One region of the Bradyrhizobium sp. HKCCYLRH2015 genome, then DNA from elsewhere that is predicted to be linked to it. Evidence: riboswitches for the same ligand, from Rfam matches in the RefSeq annotation. Region 1 holds a riboswitch; the other holds the start of a gene.
What was found. A riboswitch is a leader RNA that binds a small molecule or an ion and turns the genes downstream of it on or off. The one in region 1 is predicted to bind cobalamin.
Positions count from the first base shown of each region.

Region 2: it holds a riboswitch for cobalamin, as region 1 does, so the genes downstream of both, ACQR1H_RS15070 (HupE/UreJ family protein) here and ACQR1H_RS07390 (TonB-dependent receptor domain-containing protein) in region 1, are expected to answer to the same signal.

Region 1 is NZ_JBNPUO010000002.1:720,748-728,068, reverse strand. It holds gene ACQR1H_RS07415 (HAMP domain-containing sensor histidine kinase) at 1-630, shown strand, start outside; gene ACQR1H_RS07410 (response regulator transcription factor) at 627-1,268, shown strand; gene ACQR1H_RS07405 (hypothetical protein) at 1,300-1,593, opposite strand; gene ACQR1H_RS07400 (SDR family oxidoreductase) at 1,593-2,450, opposite strand; gene ACQR1H_RS07395 (DUF2336 domain-containing protein) at 2,993-4,105, shown strand; cobalamin riboswitch at 4,312-4,529, shown strand; gene ACQR1H_RS07390 (TonB-dependent receptor domain-containing protein) at 4,641-6,701, shown strand; gene ACQR1H_RS07385 (hypothetical protein) at 6,777-7,321, shown strand, end outside.
Region 2 is NZ_JBNPUO010000005.1:229,712-237,032, forward strand. It holds gene cbiB (adenosylcobinamide-phosphate synthase CbiB) at 1-124, shown strand, start outside; gene ACQR1H_RS15055 (cobyric acid synthase) at 111-1,604, opposite strand; gene cobO (cob(I)yrinic acid a,c-diamide adenosyltransferase) at 1,609-2,217, opposite strand; gene cobU (bifunctional adenosylcobinamide kinase/adenosylcobinamide-phosphate guanylyltransferase) at 2,234-2,770, opposite strand; cobalamin riboswitch at 2,805-2,997, shown strand; gene ACQR1H_RS15070 (HupE/UreJ family protein) at 3,117-3,749, shown strand; gene ACQR1H_RS15075 (DUF1636 domain-containing protein) at 3,753-4,142, shown strand; gene cobW (cobalamin biosynthesis protein CobW) at 4,163-5,200, shown strand; gene cobN (cobaltochelatase subunit CobN) at 5,210-7,321, shown strand, end outside.

The DNA.
Region 1 (7,321 bases):
TTCGGCCAGTCGCTGGCGGCGATCCGGGCGCTCGCAGCGTCGATCCGTCACAGCGCCGCGCAGGATTGCCCCGCTCTGGTCGGCGAATGCGACGGCATCGCGCGCACCGCGAGCGACATGATGGAGCAGTTGCGCGGCGCGCTGATGCGGCTGCGTCCGCCTGATGTCGACGAGCTCGGCCTCGCCGGCAGCCTCGAAGGCCTCGTGGCCGGCTGGAACCGGCGGCAGCACGGCCGCACCGTGTTCGAGATCAGCCTGTCGGGCGACGTCGACCGGCTGCCCGGCATCGTCGCCAGCAACGTCTACCGCATCGCGCAGGAGGCGCTCACCAACGCCGTCAAGCACGCCGGCGCGACGCGCGTGCGATTGCAGTTGACGCTTCAGGACGGGCCGGCCCAGTCGGCGCCCGAGAGCACGACCGTGCTCACCGTCGAAGATGACGGTCCTGCCGGCGATGCGCCCGACAAGCCGGGCATGGGCCTGCTCGGCATGCGCGAGCGCGTCGCCTCCATGGGGGGCCAGATGAGTTTTGCGGCCACGTCCGGCGGCGCGCGCCTCCGCGTCGAGATTCCGCTCCCGGCCCTGCCCGGCCTCTCGCCTGCGCAGCCGGAAACGGCCTACGCGGCATGACGACGCCCGCCGGCACCATCCTGCTGGTCGACGACCATGCCGTGGTCCGAGAGGGCTACAGGTCGATGCTGCAGAAGCAGCCGGGACTGCGCGTGGTCGCCGAAGCCGCCGATGGCGCCGAAGCGTACCGGCTGTTCAAGGAGGTCAGGCCCGATCTCGTCATCATGGACCTGACGATGCCGGGCGTCGGCGGCATCGAGGGCATCCGCCGCATCCGGCAATGGGATCGCGGCGCGCGCATCCTCGTCTTCACCATGCATGAGAATGCCGGCTTCGCGGTGCAGGCGATCCGCGCCGGCGCCCGCGGCTATGTCACCAAGAGCAGCCCGCCGGAGGCTCTCGTGCGCGCCGTCATGGACGTGCTGGCAGGCCGCATCGCGATCAGCCCCGACATCGATCACGAGCTCGCGCTCAGCCGCCTCTCCGGCGAGCGCGCCGCCGCCGACGTCCTGTCCGCGCGCGAGTTCGAGGTGATGCAGATGCTGCTGGCCGAACGGACGACGGACGAGATCGCGTCCGCGCTGCATCTCAGCCCGAAGACGGTTGCCAACCTGCACTCGCTGATCAAGGACAAGCTCGGCGTTGCCAGCGACATCGAGCTGGTGCGGCTGGCGCTGCGGCAGGGCCTGCTGAGCTGAGCCGGCGGGGCTTACATCCCCGCGAGAAAGCTCAGGAGTCGCCCTGCGGCGTTGCTGCCGCGTCCGACGCCGTGACCGGATCGTCGATCAGGTGAAACGCGCGCCCGAGCCGGCGCTGCACGCTCATCACGGCGCGGTCGACGTCGCTGATCAGGCTGTCGCCGAGAACGACGTGCGGGATCTCCCAGTTGCGGCCGCTGCGCACGTCGAGCGCATGAACCGCCGGCACGCGCGCGGTCTCGCAGCCCGGCTGCGCGCGAAGGTCCTCCTCGACCAGGCGGGTCAGCTCCGCCTGGGTCTTGCCGATGGTCGTCATCGCCGGCATCAGGGCCTGGTCGCGGGCATCAGGCCGAGCCGCTTGGCGATGATGCGATCGACGGTCCGTTTCGGAAGCACCCGCACGATCCATTGCCTCATGGCATCGGGCGCGATCTCGTAGCGCACCTTGGGCGCCGGCAAGGTCAAGGCGTCGGCGACCCGCGCGGCGATGGTCTCGGCCGGCAGCCCGGACTTGCCGAGATTCAGCATGAAGGCGCGGATCTTCTGCAACGCCGGGAAGAACGGCGAGGCCTGATACGGCGACAGGTCGACCTCGTCGGCCTTGGCCCAGATCGGCGTCTTCACCGCGCCCGGCGCGATGACGATGACGTCGATGCCGAACAGCATCAGCTCACGGCGCAGGCTCTCGGACAGCCCTTCGATCGCATGCTTTGAGGTCGAATACGGCGCCAACAGCGGGTTGCCATTGCGCCCGGCCACCGAGCTGACCATCACGATCCGGCCTCGCTCCCCTTTCATGGCGGGATCCGCTCCGAGCAGCGGCGCGAACGCCTGGGTCGCGATCACCGGGCCGATGACGTTGACCTCCATCTGATGGCGGAACTGCGCGATCGGCAGCTCCGTCACCGGCCCCGCGACGGCGATGCCGGCATTGTTGACCAGGCCGGCGAGCGCCTCGCCGGCGAGAGCCGCCCGCACCTCCTGCGCGGCCGCCTTCACCGCCGCCTCGTCGGTCACGTCGAACAGCAGCGGCGTGAAGTTGGCGCCGAGCTCGCTGCGCAGACGGTCTGCATCGGCCTGCTTGCGAACGCTGCCGAACACGCGAAAGCCGCGCGCGAGCAGGTGCTTCGAACAGGCGAACCCGATGCCGGTGGATGCGCCGGTGATGACGACGGATTTCATGGGGACCTCAACGATTTGCGCGGCGATTATCGCACGGGATGCGGCAAGATGCTGGCGCTGATTTTTCGCGTGAGGTCATCACCCGCCGAGCCTGCCCCGGAACAACGGAATACGGCACGCAACGCACGGCGCGTCGGCAAAACGGCCGCGGCAAGAATGGGATTTAAGTTTCAATGCTTGAGAGGATGAGAGCTGACGTGAGATCGAGGGCAGCGACCAAACTGGATGAAGGAAGGTTTGTGACCTTATGAGATCGTTAACCTTTCCGCCTCGCTCGCCTGTCTTCGCCGGGTCTGCAAGGAGGTGATCGCACCTCATTCCATCGATTGTCCGGCGAATCTCCGAAACGCCGGGCTCCGACCCGTCTTCCCCTCTATGCGTATCGTCTTAATTTTCCGTATCCGTGTTTCCCCGGAGTACTACGCCCTCCGCCCCTAACGCATTGTTATCGCCCGTGCCGAAAACTGCCCCGGCCGAAAGCCTTGCAGCGGATCCCACACGCGTTGCTGTCGCTCCGGCAATCCGGACCAACGGGCGCGATCGTGTCACAGCCAGAACAGCTTCCGCTTTCAGAAAACTCCATCATCACCGAACTCGAAGAGGCCGTCCGCAGCGGCTCCTCGGCGAAGCGCGTCAACACGCTGCGCCAGGTCACCAACCTGTTCCTGCATGACGGCGAACGCCTCAGCGAGGACCAGATCAAGGTGTTCGACAACGTGCTGTGCATACTGGTCTCGCGGGTCGAGACCCGCGCGCGGGCCGAGCTCAGCAAGCATCTCGCGCCGGTCGACTATGCGCCCGTCGAATTGATCCAGCAGCTCGCCCGCGACGACGAAATCTCGGTGGCCGAGAACGTGCTGATGCACTCGAGCCGGCTCACCGAGCATACGCTGGTGGAGGTCGCGGCGACCAAGGGCCAGGATCACCTGATGGCGATCTCCAGCCGCCCGCATCTGACCGAGGCGGTGACCGACATCATCGTCGACCGCGGCGAGCGCCGGGTGATCCGCAAACTCGCCAACAACCAGACCGCGCGCTTCTCCGAGACCGGCTATTCCGGGATGATGGCGCATGCCGAGGACGACGACGAATTGTCCGAGATCATCGGGCTGCGCGTCGACCTGCCCACCAAGCATCTGCGCGACCTGCTGCGCCGCGCGACCGAAGCCGTGCGCGCCAAGCTGATGGCCTCGGCGCCGCCGGCGCTGCAGCAGGAGATCAAGAAGATCCTCAAGGCGATCGCCGACGTTGCGCGCAGCGACGGCGGCCTGGTCGGGCGCGACTTCACGCTGGCCGAAGAGGCCGTCAAGCGCATGAAGGGGCTGAACGAGCTCAACGATGCCGCCATCGCCTTCTTCGCCGAGACCCGCCGCTTCGGCGAGGTGTCAGCCGCGCTCGGCCTGCTCAACAACGTCCCGACCGAGATGATCGCCAAGGTGATGGAAGGCCCGCGCACCGACATCGTGCTGATCCCTTGCCGCGCCGCCGGGCTGGCCTGGTCGGTGGTCGCGAAGATTCTCACCCACCGCCCCATCAAGCACGCCATCGACACCGAGACGCTGAAGCTCGCCGAGCGCGACTATTCCCGCCTGTCCCTCGACACCGCCCAGCGCACGCTGAGGTTCTGGATGGTGCACAACAAGGTCGAGAAGTAAGCGGCGCTCGCAAGCGATCCGTGCCGGAATTGATTCGCGCCTCACATCCCGCTGTCGTCCCTGCGAACGACAGCTGTGGGGCGTCGCGGGCGCCGGGTATCTCACGCCGAACGCGGCGGCCGAGAGAGTTCGCCACACGCAATCCACTCCAGCGCGTTATCGCCAGGAGATCGCCGGGCGCCGGATTGACTTTGGTGCGCCCGCACTCCTACGGTGACGGCGACGGTGCCCCTCGACCGGGGCTCAATAGGGAATGCGGTGCCGGAGACGTCTCGCAAGGGACGTGACCGAAGGCCGCAGCTGCCCCCGCAACTGTAAGCGGCGAATCTCGCGTCAGAGGCCACTGGGAAATCTCGGTCCCGGGAAGGCGACGTGGAGGTGACGACCCGCGAGCCAGGAGACCTGCCGTCAGCCGTGGTCACACGCGAGGATGCCGGTCGGGGCGTTATTGGCATCGTTTTCAGGCAGGCCTGCAAAGGCGTGCATGAGACCTCGTTCGCGGTGACGTGCCACTGACGTCATGCCGAGGTCACTCGTGTCTCCCGTTCCCCATGCCAGGCGCCGTCGCGCCCTTCTGTCGTCGTTATGCCTCCTCTCGTCGTTCGCGCTGCTCGGTCCCTCCCCCGCAACGGCGCAGCAATCCGCCTCGCCCGATCTGCTGCCGCCGGTCGAGGTCGACCCGCCGCACCGGCCGATCGCTCCGAAACCGGCCATCCCCCGCAGAGCCGGCAACGCCGCGCATCAACAGATGCCGGCGGCAAAGCCGGAATCGCCGGCCAGCCCGCCCGTCGCGGTCAGCCCGGCCGGCATCGTGACGCCGGTCGCCAACGTCGCGAATGCGATCACGGTGGTGACCGACAAGGACATCGCCGCGCAGCAGGCCCGCACGGTGCCGGACATCCTGAGCACCGTCCCCGGATTGAACGTCGTGCAGGCCGGCGGCCCGGGCGGCCAGACCAACGTCTTCATGCGCGGCACCAATGCCAACCACACCAAGCTCATCATCGACGGCATCGACGTCGGCGACGTCACCAACAGCAACGGTGCGTTCGATTTCGCGCATCTGCTCGCCGCCGACATCCAGCAGCTCGAGGTGCTGCGCGGGCCGCAGAGCGGGCTGTACGGCTCCGATGCGATCGGCGGCGTGATCTCGGTGATCACGCGCAAGGGCGACGGCCCGGCGCGGGCGACCGCCTCGGTCGAGAGCGGGTCGTTCAAGACCTTCAACCAGTCGGCCGGCGTCAGCGGCTCACATAGTAATGTCAACTACGCGGTCAATGTCGCGCACCTGCACGCCGGCGACGTGCCGGTGACGCCGTGGCAGCTGCTCCCGGCCGGGCAGAAGGCGATCGGCAACGCCTACGACAACGTGACCGCCTCGTCCAAGCTCGGCGTCGATCTCAACGAGGCCTGGACGTTGAACTCGGTGATTCGATACGCCGACGCCACGCTGCTGTTCACCGGCGACAGCGGCTTTCCGAGCGCTCCCGATGCTATCAGGAGCAACCACACGGTCCACCAGCTGGCGACGCGCGAGGAAGCCGTGTGGTCGCTGCTCGGCGGCCGCATCAGGAACTATTTCGGCGTCAACTACGTGAACAACTGGTCGTCGGATCTGACGGCCGGCAATCCCGTGGCCGCGGTCGCCACGGGGGAACGCATCAAATATGACTGGCACGCGGTGACCGAACTGGCGCCGCACAACAATCTCGTCGTCGGGCTGGAGCAGCAGACCGAGCGGCTGAAAACAACTGATCTTTCCGCCGAGAACGGCAACAAGGCCGGCTTCATCGAGTTGCAGACGGAGTTCGCCAAACGCTGGTTCGTGGTGGCGAGCCTGCGCAACGACGTCAACGAGCAATTCGGCGGCCATGGCACCTTCCGGATCGCGCCGGCGGTGATCCTGCCGGTCACCGGGACCAAGCTGAAGGCGAGCTACGGCACCGGCTTCAAGGCGCCGACCTTGAGCCAGCTGCACCAGGATTTTCCGGCCTTCAACTTCTTCGCCAATCCCAACCTGAAGCCGGAGCAGAGCACCGGCTACGACGCCGGCTTCGAACAGCCGCTGTTTTCGGATCGCATCCGCTTCGGCGCGACCTACTTCCACAACAGCATCACCAACCTGATCAATTTCAACGCGACCTTCACCTCCTACGCCAATGTCGGCCTCGCGACCACCGAAGGCACCGAGAGCTTCGTGACGGCTGATCTCACCGACCGGATCTCGCTGCGTGCAGACTACACCTTCACCCGCGCGGTCGATGCGGCCACCGGCCAGCAGCTATTGCGGCGGCCGAAGGAAAAATGGAGCGCCACCGCGACCTGGCAGCCGGTCGATGCGCTGCGCCTGTCGGCCACCGTGCTGAGGATCAGCGACTGGCTCGATGTCAGCCGCGACGGCATGACCACCGGCCTGGTCGCGCCCGGCTATACGGTCGTCAACCTGCGCAGCGACTACGCGCTGTCCAACCAGGTCAAGCTGTTCGGCCGGATCGATAACCTGTTCAACCGTCACTACCAGAACCCGACCGGATTCCTCGCGCCGGGCTTCGGCGTGTTCGGCGGCCTCCGGGTTGCGAGCTCCGGTGTGCAGTGACGCTGCCGACCAACCTCCCGGCGGCTGACAGAAGCTGCCGAAATGGACTACAATCGCAATAGAAGGAGATGTTCCATGACTCTCGACGTTCTCGCCCGATCTGGTTCCGGGGCTCGCCTCGCGCCCGTTCCGCAACGGCATGCCGCTGCGTTCTGCTTCGCGCTGCTGACAGCGGCCTGCGCGCTGGCGAGCTTCGTGTTCGCCTGCGCGACGCCGTTTGCGGCCTTCGCCGTGATCGCCGCCGCCATGCTGCCGCTGCGCATGGCGCTGCCGGTGATGCTCGGCGCCTGGCTGGTCAACCAGGGCGTCGGCTTCGGCGCGCTGCACTATCCGGTCGATGCCAACACGCTGGCCTGGGGCGCCATGATCGGCGTCGCGGCGCTCAGCGCCACCGTCATAGCCCGCATGGCGCTGGCGGCCTTGCGCACGGCACCAGCGCCGGCCGCGTTTGCCGTCGCGCTCCTCAGTGCCTACGCCGCCTATGAGCTGGTGCTGCTGGCCGCCACGCCCGCACTCGGCGGGGCCGCAAGCTTCGCGCTCCCGATCGTCGCCCGCCTCGGCCTGACCAGCGCCGCTTGGCTGGTCGGCCTCGTCGCGGTCAGTGAGATCGTCCGCCTGCT
Region 2 (7,321 bases), on a different contig from region 1:
GATGGGAGACGGGCGCGCCGATCTCGACGCGTCCGACATCCGGCGTGCCCTGCGGCTGTATCGGCTGGCGTGTCTGGTTCAGGCGGCGGTCGTCGCAGGCCTCGTCCTGGTCAGGATCCTGTAGTCGCCACGGGGGGCGCGGGTTTGCTCGCCAATGCCAGGATACGATCAACGTCGACGTAGCGCTCGAGATGCGCCGCGAGTGCATCCAACGTTGTGTCCACATCGGTCTCATAAGAGAGGCCGCTGGTCGTCGCACCGAGGCCGCGCAGCCAATGGCTGCGCAGGCCATCGTCGGCGAACAGACTATGCACGTAGCAGCCGGCTACCAGGCCATCAGGCGCGATGGCGCCATCGCGACGACCGTCGGAGAAGGTCAGGAAGGGGCGCTGTGTCGCTGGTCCCTCCGTGCGGCCGATGTGCATCTCGTAGCCGCGGAACGGCAATTGACCGTCCATCAGCGTGCCCTGGACCTCGCGCAACGCCTTGTCATCCGTCAGGGTCGTTTCGACGTCGAGCAGCCCAAGTCCCGTGACGGAACCAGATGCCCCCTCGTGTCCGTCGGGATCGCTGATCATGCGTCCGAGCATCTGATAGCCGCCGCAGATGCCGAGCACGCGGCCGCCGCGGCGCAGATGCGCGATGAGATCGATGTCCCAGCCGGCGTCACGCAGGGCTGCGAGATCGGCGATCGTCGCCTTCGAGCCCGGCAGGATCACGATCGATGCGTCGCCGGGAATTGGCGTGCCCGGCCGCAGGAACTGCAGATCGATTCCATCTTCCAGTCGCAACGGATCGAACTCGTCGAAATTGGAAATGCGGGGGTAGGCGAGGATGACGACCTTCGGCCGTTGTCCTCCCGATGATCCGCGTTCAGCCAGTCCGAGCGCATCCTCGGCGGGCAGGCGGCGCGCATCGGAAAAATGCGGAATGAGCCCGAGCGACGTCCAGCCCGTCCGCTGCGCGATCTCGTTGATGCCCGACGCGAATAACGCCGGATCGCCGCGGAACTTGTTGACGAGGAAACCCGCGATGCGTGCGGCATCCGCGGGCGCGATCACCGCCTGGGTGCCGACCAGGCTCGCAATGACGCCCCCCCGATCGATATCGCCGATCAGCACCACCGGAATCTGCGTTACCTGCGCAAAACCCATGTTGGCGATATCGCCGGCGCGCAGGTTGATCTCGGAGGCGGAGCCGGCGCCTTCGACCAGCACGATGTCGGCATCGGCAGCCAGATGGTGAAAGCTCTCGAGCACCGTATTCATCAATTGCGGCTTCATCGCCTGATAGGCCGATGCCTTGGCGTTGCCGATCACGCGGCCCTGCACCACGACCTGCGACCCGATCTCGCTCTGCGGCTTCAGCAGCACCGGGTTCATGTGCACCGTCATCGGCCGCCGCGCCGCGCGCGCCTGCAGCGCCTGGGCGCGGCCGATCTCGCCGCCATCCGTGGTGACGGCGGCGTTGTTCGACATGTTCTGCGGCTTGAACGGCGCCACTTTTAGGCCGCGCAAGGTCAGCGCACGCGCGAGCCCCGCGACGATCAGCGATTTGCCGACGTCGGAGCCGGTGCCCTGGAACATGATGGCGCGCGCGCTCATGAGCCTAGTACTCGATGCCTTCCTGCGCCTTCACGCCGGCCGCGAAATGATGCTTCACGAGGTTCATCTCGGTGACGAGATCGGCGGCCTCGATCAGCTCCGGCTTGGCGTTGCGGCCGGTGACGACGACGTGCAGATCGGGACGGCGCCCTGCGAGCGTGGCGACGACGTCGGCGATATCAAGATGATCGTAGCGCAGCGCGATGTTGAGCTCATCGAGGACGAGCAGCCGGATCGACGGATCCGCCATCAGCTCCTTTGCCTTGGCCCAGGCGCGCTCGGCCGCGGCGACGTCGCGCGCGCGATCCTGGGTTTCCCACGTAAAACCTTCGCCGAGCGTGTGCCACGACACCTGGTCGCCGAACGTCTCGATGGCCTTGCGCTCGCCGGTCTCCCACGCGCCCTTGCCGAATTGCACGACGCCAATGCGAAAGCCGCGGCCGATCGCGCGCAGCATCAGGCCCCACGCCGCCGTCGATTTGCCCTTGCCCTTGCCGGTGTGAACGATGAGCAGGCCCTTCTCCACGGTCTTGGAGGCGACCTCGGCATCCTGCACCGCCTTGCGGTTCTCCATCTTCGCCTTGTGGCGGGAATCGTCGGCGCTTTCGGTCACGGGCATGTTCTCCTTGTCACTTCAAAGTCAGCGGCAGTCCTGCCGCCATCAGGATCACGCGATCGGCCACGGCCGCGACGTCCTGGTTCAGTCGACCCTGGGCGTCGCGAAAGGCGCGCGCCAGCGCATTGTCCGGCACGATGCCCAGCCCGACTTCGTTGGACACGGCCACGATGGGGCCATTCGCGCTCCTGAGCGCATCGATCAGCTCGGCACATCTGGCCGGTACGTCCATGTCGGCGAGCATCACATTGCTGAGCCAGAGCGTCAGGCAATCGATCAGCATCGGCGTGCCCGAATCTCCATGTGCCCGGATGAGGCCGGCGAGATCATGTGTCGTTTCCAGCGTCTGCCATCCCTCAATGCGGCGCGCCTTGTGCTGGGCGATCCGGTCGGTCATTTCGGCGTCGAACGCCTGCGCCGTCGCAACATAGGTCCAGGGCGGCGGAAGGGCGGTGACGAGCGCCTCGGCATGGCGGCTCTTGCCCGAGCGCGCGCCGCCGAGCACCAGCGTCAGGCGCGGCAGGACGGGGTGCGGCGGGGCAGGGGCCATGGGGACGATTCCGATTGACGGGCTTTGGCGCGACCCGTATCTAACAGATGACGGTTCTCCGAAAGGAGAGATTTAGGGAACACGGTGCGGGTTCTTGACCCAAGGCCGTGGCTGCCCCCGCAACTGTAATCGGCGAGTGTGAGGCCAAGACACCACTGGGAAACCGGGAAGGTGGCCTGATGCAGCGACCCGAGAGCCAGGAGACCTGCCGTCGACATTGCTGTTGGCCGACCCGTCGCGCGGGGAGTCGCGATGCTGGTTCTGATCCCGCCGGGATGGGCGGGATGCCGTCGGATGCAGCGCATCGTCCGGTCCTCTGGGGAGCCGGCAAGCGACGGAGACGGCCATGAAGTTGACCCGTACCACGACCTTTGCAGCCGCGAGCCTGTTGCTGCTCGCCGCCGATCCCGCCTTCGCGCATCACATGATGGGCGGCAAGCTGCCGCAGACGTTTGCGCAGGGGATGCTGTCCGGCCTCGGCCATCCCATCATCGGAATCGACCATCTGGCGGCGATCGTGGGCGCGGGCATCGTTGCAGCTCTGCTGGGCCGCGGCTTCGCGCCGGTGCTGGCCTTCACCACCGCGATGATCGCGGGCGTCGGCCTGCATGTGGCCAAGGCCAACATCCCGGCTGCCGAGCTGCTGGTCGGCCTGACCACCGCCGTGGTCGGCCTCGTGGTGGTGATGCGTGGGCGCTTCGGCGTGTTGCCGGTTGCCGGCCTGTTCGCCGTGACCGGCCTCGTCCATGGATATGCGCTGGGTGAATCGATCGTCGGCGCCGAGAACTCGCCGCTTGGCGCCTATCTCGCCGGTCTGCTCTTGATCCAGACCGTCATCGCCGCCGGTGCGTTCCTCGGCACCAGGCTGCTGTCGGCGAAGGCCAAGGCGGCTGCGCCGCTGGCGCTGCGGCTCGCGGGCGCCGCCATCGTGCTGGTGGGCGGTGTCGCCGCCGCAACGGCCGCCGGCGTGATCGGCTGATCGATGATCGCATCTGCTGAGACGACGTTGTTCGTCTGCGTTACCTGCCGCACGCAGGCGGCCGAGGCTGCGCCGCCGGATGAGCCGCGGGCCGGCGCCCGTTTGCTCGCGGCCATCGAGACGGTGCCGGCTGCGCAACGCGCCGGCGTCGCCGTCGTCGGCGTCGAATGCCTGTCCAACTGTAATCGTGCGTGCACGGTTGCCGTGACGGCACCGGGCAAATGGACCTATGTGCTCGGCGCACTTGATCCGGATCTGCATGCGCGGGATGTGCTGACATTCGCGCAATTGCATCAGCGTCATGACGCCGGCCTGCCGGCCTGGCGCGAGCGTCCCGAATACATCCGCAAGAACACCGTCGCGCGCGTGCCTGCGCTGTCGGCGCCACGCTGAAACCGAGAGATCGCATCGCCATGACGAAGTCGTTCGCCAAGACGCCTTGCACCATCGTCACCGGTTTTCTCGGCGCCGGCAAGACGACGCTGGTGCGCAATCTGATCGAGACCGCGAACGGCCGCCGGCTCGCCATCATCGTCAACGAGTTCGGCGACGTCGGCATCGACGGCGACATCCTGAAAGGCTGCGGCGTGCCGGACTGTCCGGAGGATCGCATCGTCGAGCTGTCGAACGGCTGTCTGTGCTGCACCGTCGCCGACGATTTCGTGCCCGCGCTCAGGAGCCTGCTGGACCAGAAGGAGCCGCCGGAGCATATCGTGATCGAGACCTCGGGGCTGGCTTTGCCGAAGCCGCTGGTGCAGGCCTTCAACTGGCCCGAGATCGCGACGCGTGTCACGGTCGACGGCGTCGTGGCGGTCGTCGACGGCCCGGCGGTGGTTGCGGGCCGCTTCGCCGACGATCCGGAAGCGCTCGCGGCGCAGCGCGCCACCGATGCCTCGCTCGATCACGACAACCCGCTGGAGGAGGTCTACGAGGACCAGCTGCTGTGCGCCGATCTCGTCGTGATGAACAAGAGCGATCTGATGAGCGAGGAGCAGCGCAAGGATGTCGCCGCCGAGATTGCCGCCAAGGTGCAGCGCGCCGTCAAGGTGATCGCGACCGAGCATGGCAGGCTGTCGGCGTCGGTGCTGCTCGGGCTCGGCGCCGCGGCGGAGGATGATCTCGCCGCCCGGCCGTCGCATCACGACAACGAGGCCGAGCATGATCACGACGATTTTGAGAGCTTCGTGCTCGACGTCCCGGCGCAGGCCTCGCCCGATGCGCTCGTCGACCGCATCGCGGCCGCCGTCGATGCGCATGATGTCTTGCGGGTGAAAGGGTTCGTGGAAGTTGCCGGCAAGCCGCTGCGCCTCCTCGTGCAGGCCGTGGGCAGCCGCATTCAGCACCAGTTCGAGCGCCCGTGGCGCTCGGGCGAATCGCGGCAGGGGCGGTTGGTGATCATCGGCGAGCGCGGCCTCGATGCCGCCGCCATCCAGAGCCTGATCACAGGGTAGGCGTCACCGATGCACCTGCTGGCGACAACGGGCGGGGATCTCGACGACCTCGAACAGGCCGTGGATCTTGCGCAGTCGCCGGCCGAGATCGTCGTGCTGTCGTTCTCGGACAACGACCTGTCGGCGTTGGCCGAAGCCTGGACCGCGACGTCGACCGAGCTGCCCAGCCTGCGCCTCGCCAGCCTGAAGCGGCTGAAGCATCCGATGTCGGTCGATCTCTATGTCGACCGCGTCGTGCTCGGGGCGCGCGCCGTCGTCGTGCGCTGTCTCGGCGGGCTCGACTATTGGCGCTACGGGCTGGAGCGCATCGCGTCGACCTGCCGCAGCAGCAACATTCTGTTCGCGGCGCTGCCGGGCGATGATCGCGCCGACGACCGGCTCGATGCGCTCTCGACCTTGCCGCACGACGCGACGTCGCGGCTTTACGGCTATCTGCACGAGGGCGGCGTCGGCAATGCGCGCGAGGCGCTGCGTTATCTCGCGCGCCTGCTTGGCCGTGACGCGCCGTTTGCCGAGCCGATCGCGATCGGTCCGATCGTCGGCTTTACGCGCGACCGCGGCGCGGTCGGCATCGATGACCTCTGCAGCCACGATGATGCACGGCCGAGCGCGCTGATCGTGTTCTACCGTGCGAGCCTGCTTGCTGCCGATACGGCCGGGATTGCAGAATTGATGCGGGCGATCGAAGCCGAAGGGCTGGCGGCCGTCGCGGTCGCGGTAACCAGCCTGAAGGATCCCAGCATCGACGATGCGCTGGTGCGACTGGTCCGGCACCGGCGTCCTGCGGTCATCTTGAACGCGACCGCGTTCTCGGCGCAGCGCGAGGACGGCACAACGGCGCTCGACCTCGCGGACGCGCCGGTTCTGCAGATCATCCAGGCGCAGAGCACCGAGGACGCGTGGGCTTCCTCGGCGCGTGGACTGTCGCCGACGGACCTTGCGATGAATGTCGTGCTGCCGGAGCTCGACGGCCGACTGCTGGCGCGCCCGATTGCGTTCAAGGGTGAGGCGCCGGCGGACGAGCGTCTGCAGTTCAGCGCGATGCGTTATGTGCCTCAACACGACCGTATTGCTTACGTCGCCCGGCTCGCGGCGCGATGGGCGCAATTGCGCGCGCTGCCGGCCAGCGAACGGCGCGTGGTGCTGGTGCTGTCCGATTATCCGGCGCGCGGCGGCCGCCGTGGCTATGCGGTCGGGCTCGACACCAGCGCAAGCGCGGCCGCGATCGCGCGGCTGTTGGCGGACAGCGGGTACAACATCGGCCGCGCAGCGCCGATCGCCGACGACATCGAAGCGCTGCTGCGGGACCAGGCAGATGAGCTCGTCGTGCCGCTCGCGACCTATCGGTCCGCGCTGGCGCTGTTGCCGGATGATCTGCAGCGCGCCTTGCGCGATACCTGGGGAGAGGCGGATGTCGACCCGGCATTCCGGGATGGCGCGTTCCGTTTCCCGGTGCTGCGTACAGGAAAACTGCTGATTTTGTTGCAGCCGGATCGTGGCCATCGCGCCGACCGCAAGTCCGGCTATCACGACACCAGCGTGCCGCCGCGGCACGCTTTTGTCGCGCTCTACGCGCATCTTCGTGAGGCCGAGCGGATCGATGCGCTGATTCATCTGGGTGCGCATGGCACGCTGGAATGGCTGCCGGGCAAGGCGCTGGCGCTCTCGAGCGCGTGCTGGCCGGAGGCCGTGCTGGGCCCGTTGCCGGTGATCTATCCCTTCATCGTCAACAATCCCGGCGAAGCGATGCAGGCCAAGCGGCGGTTGTCGGCACTGACGCTCGGGCATCTGACGCCGCCGCTGTCGCATGCCGGCCTGCACGGACCCTTGCTGGAGCTGGAGGGGCTGGTCGAGGAGTATGCCGAGGCGGATGGTCTCGACAAACGCCGCTTGAAGCTGCTCGAGGAGGAGATCGTCGCGCGGGCCTGGCAGAGCGGCTTGGCCGCCGATTGCGGGCTCGACCGTGCCATGGCCGGACGCGAGGCGATCGCGCAGCTCGATGCGCAGCTCTGCGACATCAAGGAGCTCGCGGTGCGTGACCGCCTGCACGTGTTCGGGCAGGCGCCCGACACGGCGGCGACCGGCCTGTTGGCCGATGCGATCATTGCGGCCGCGGGACAG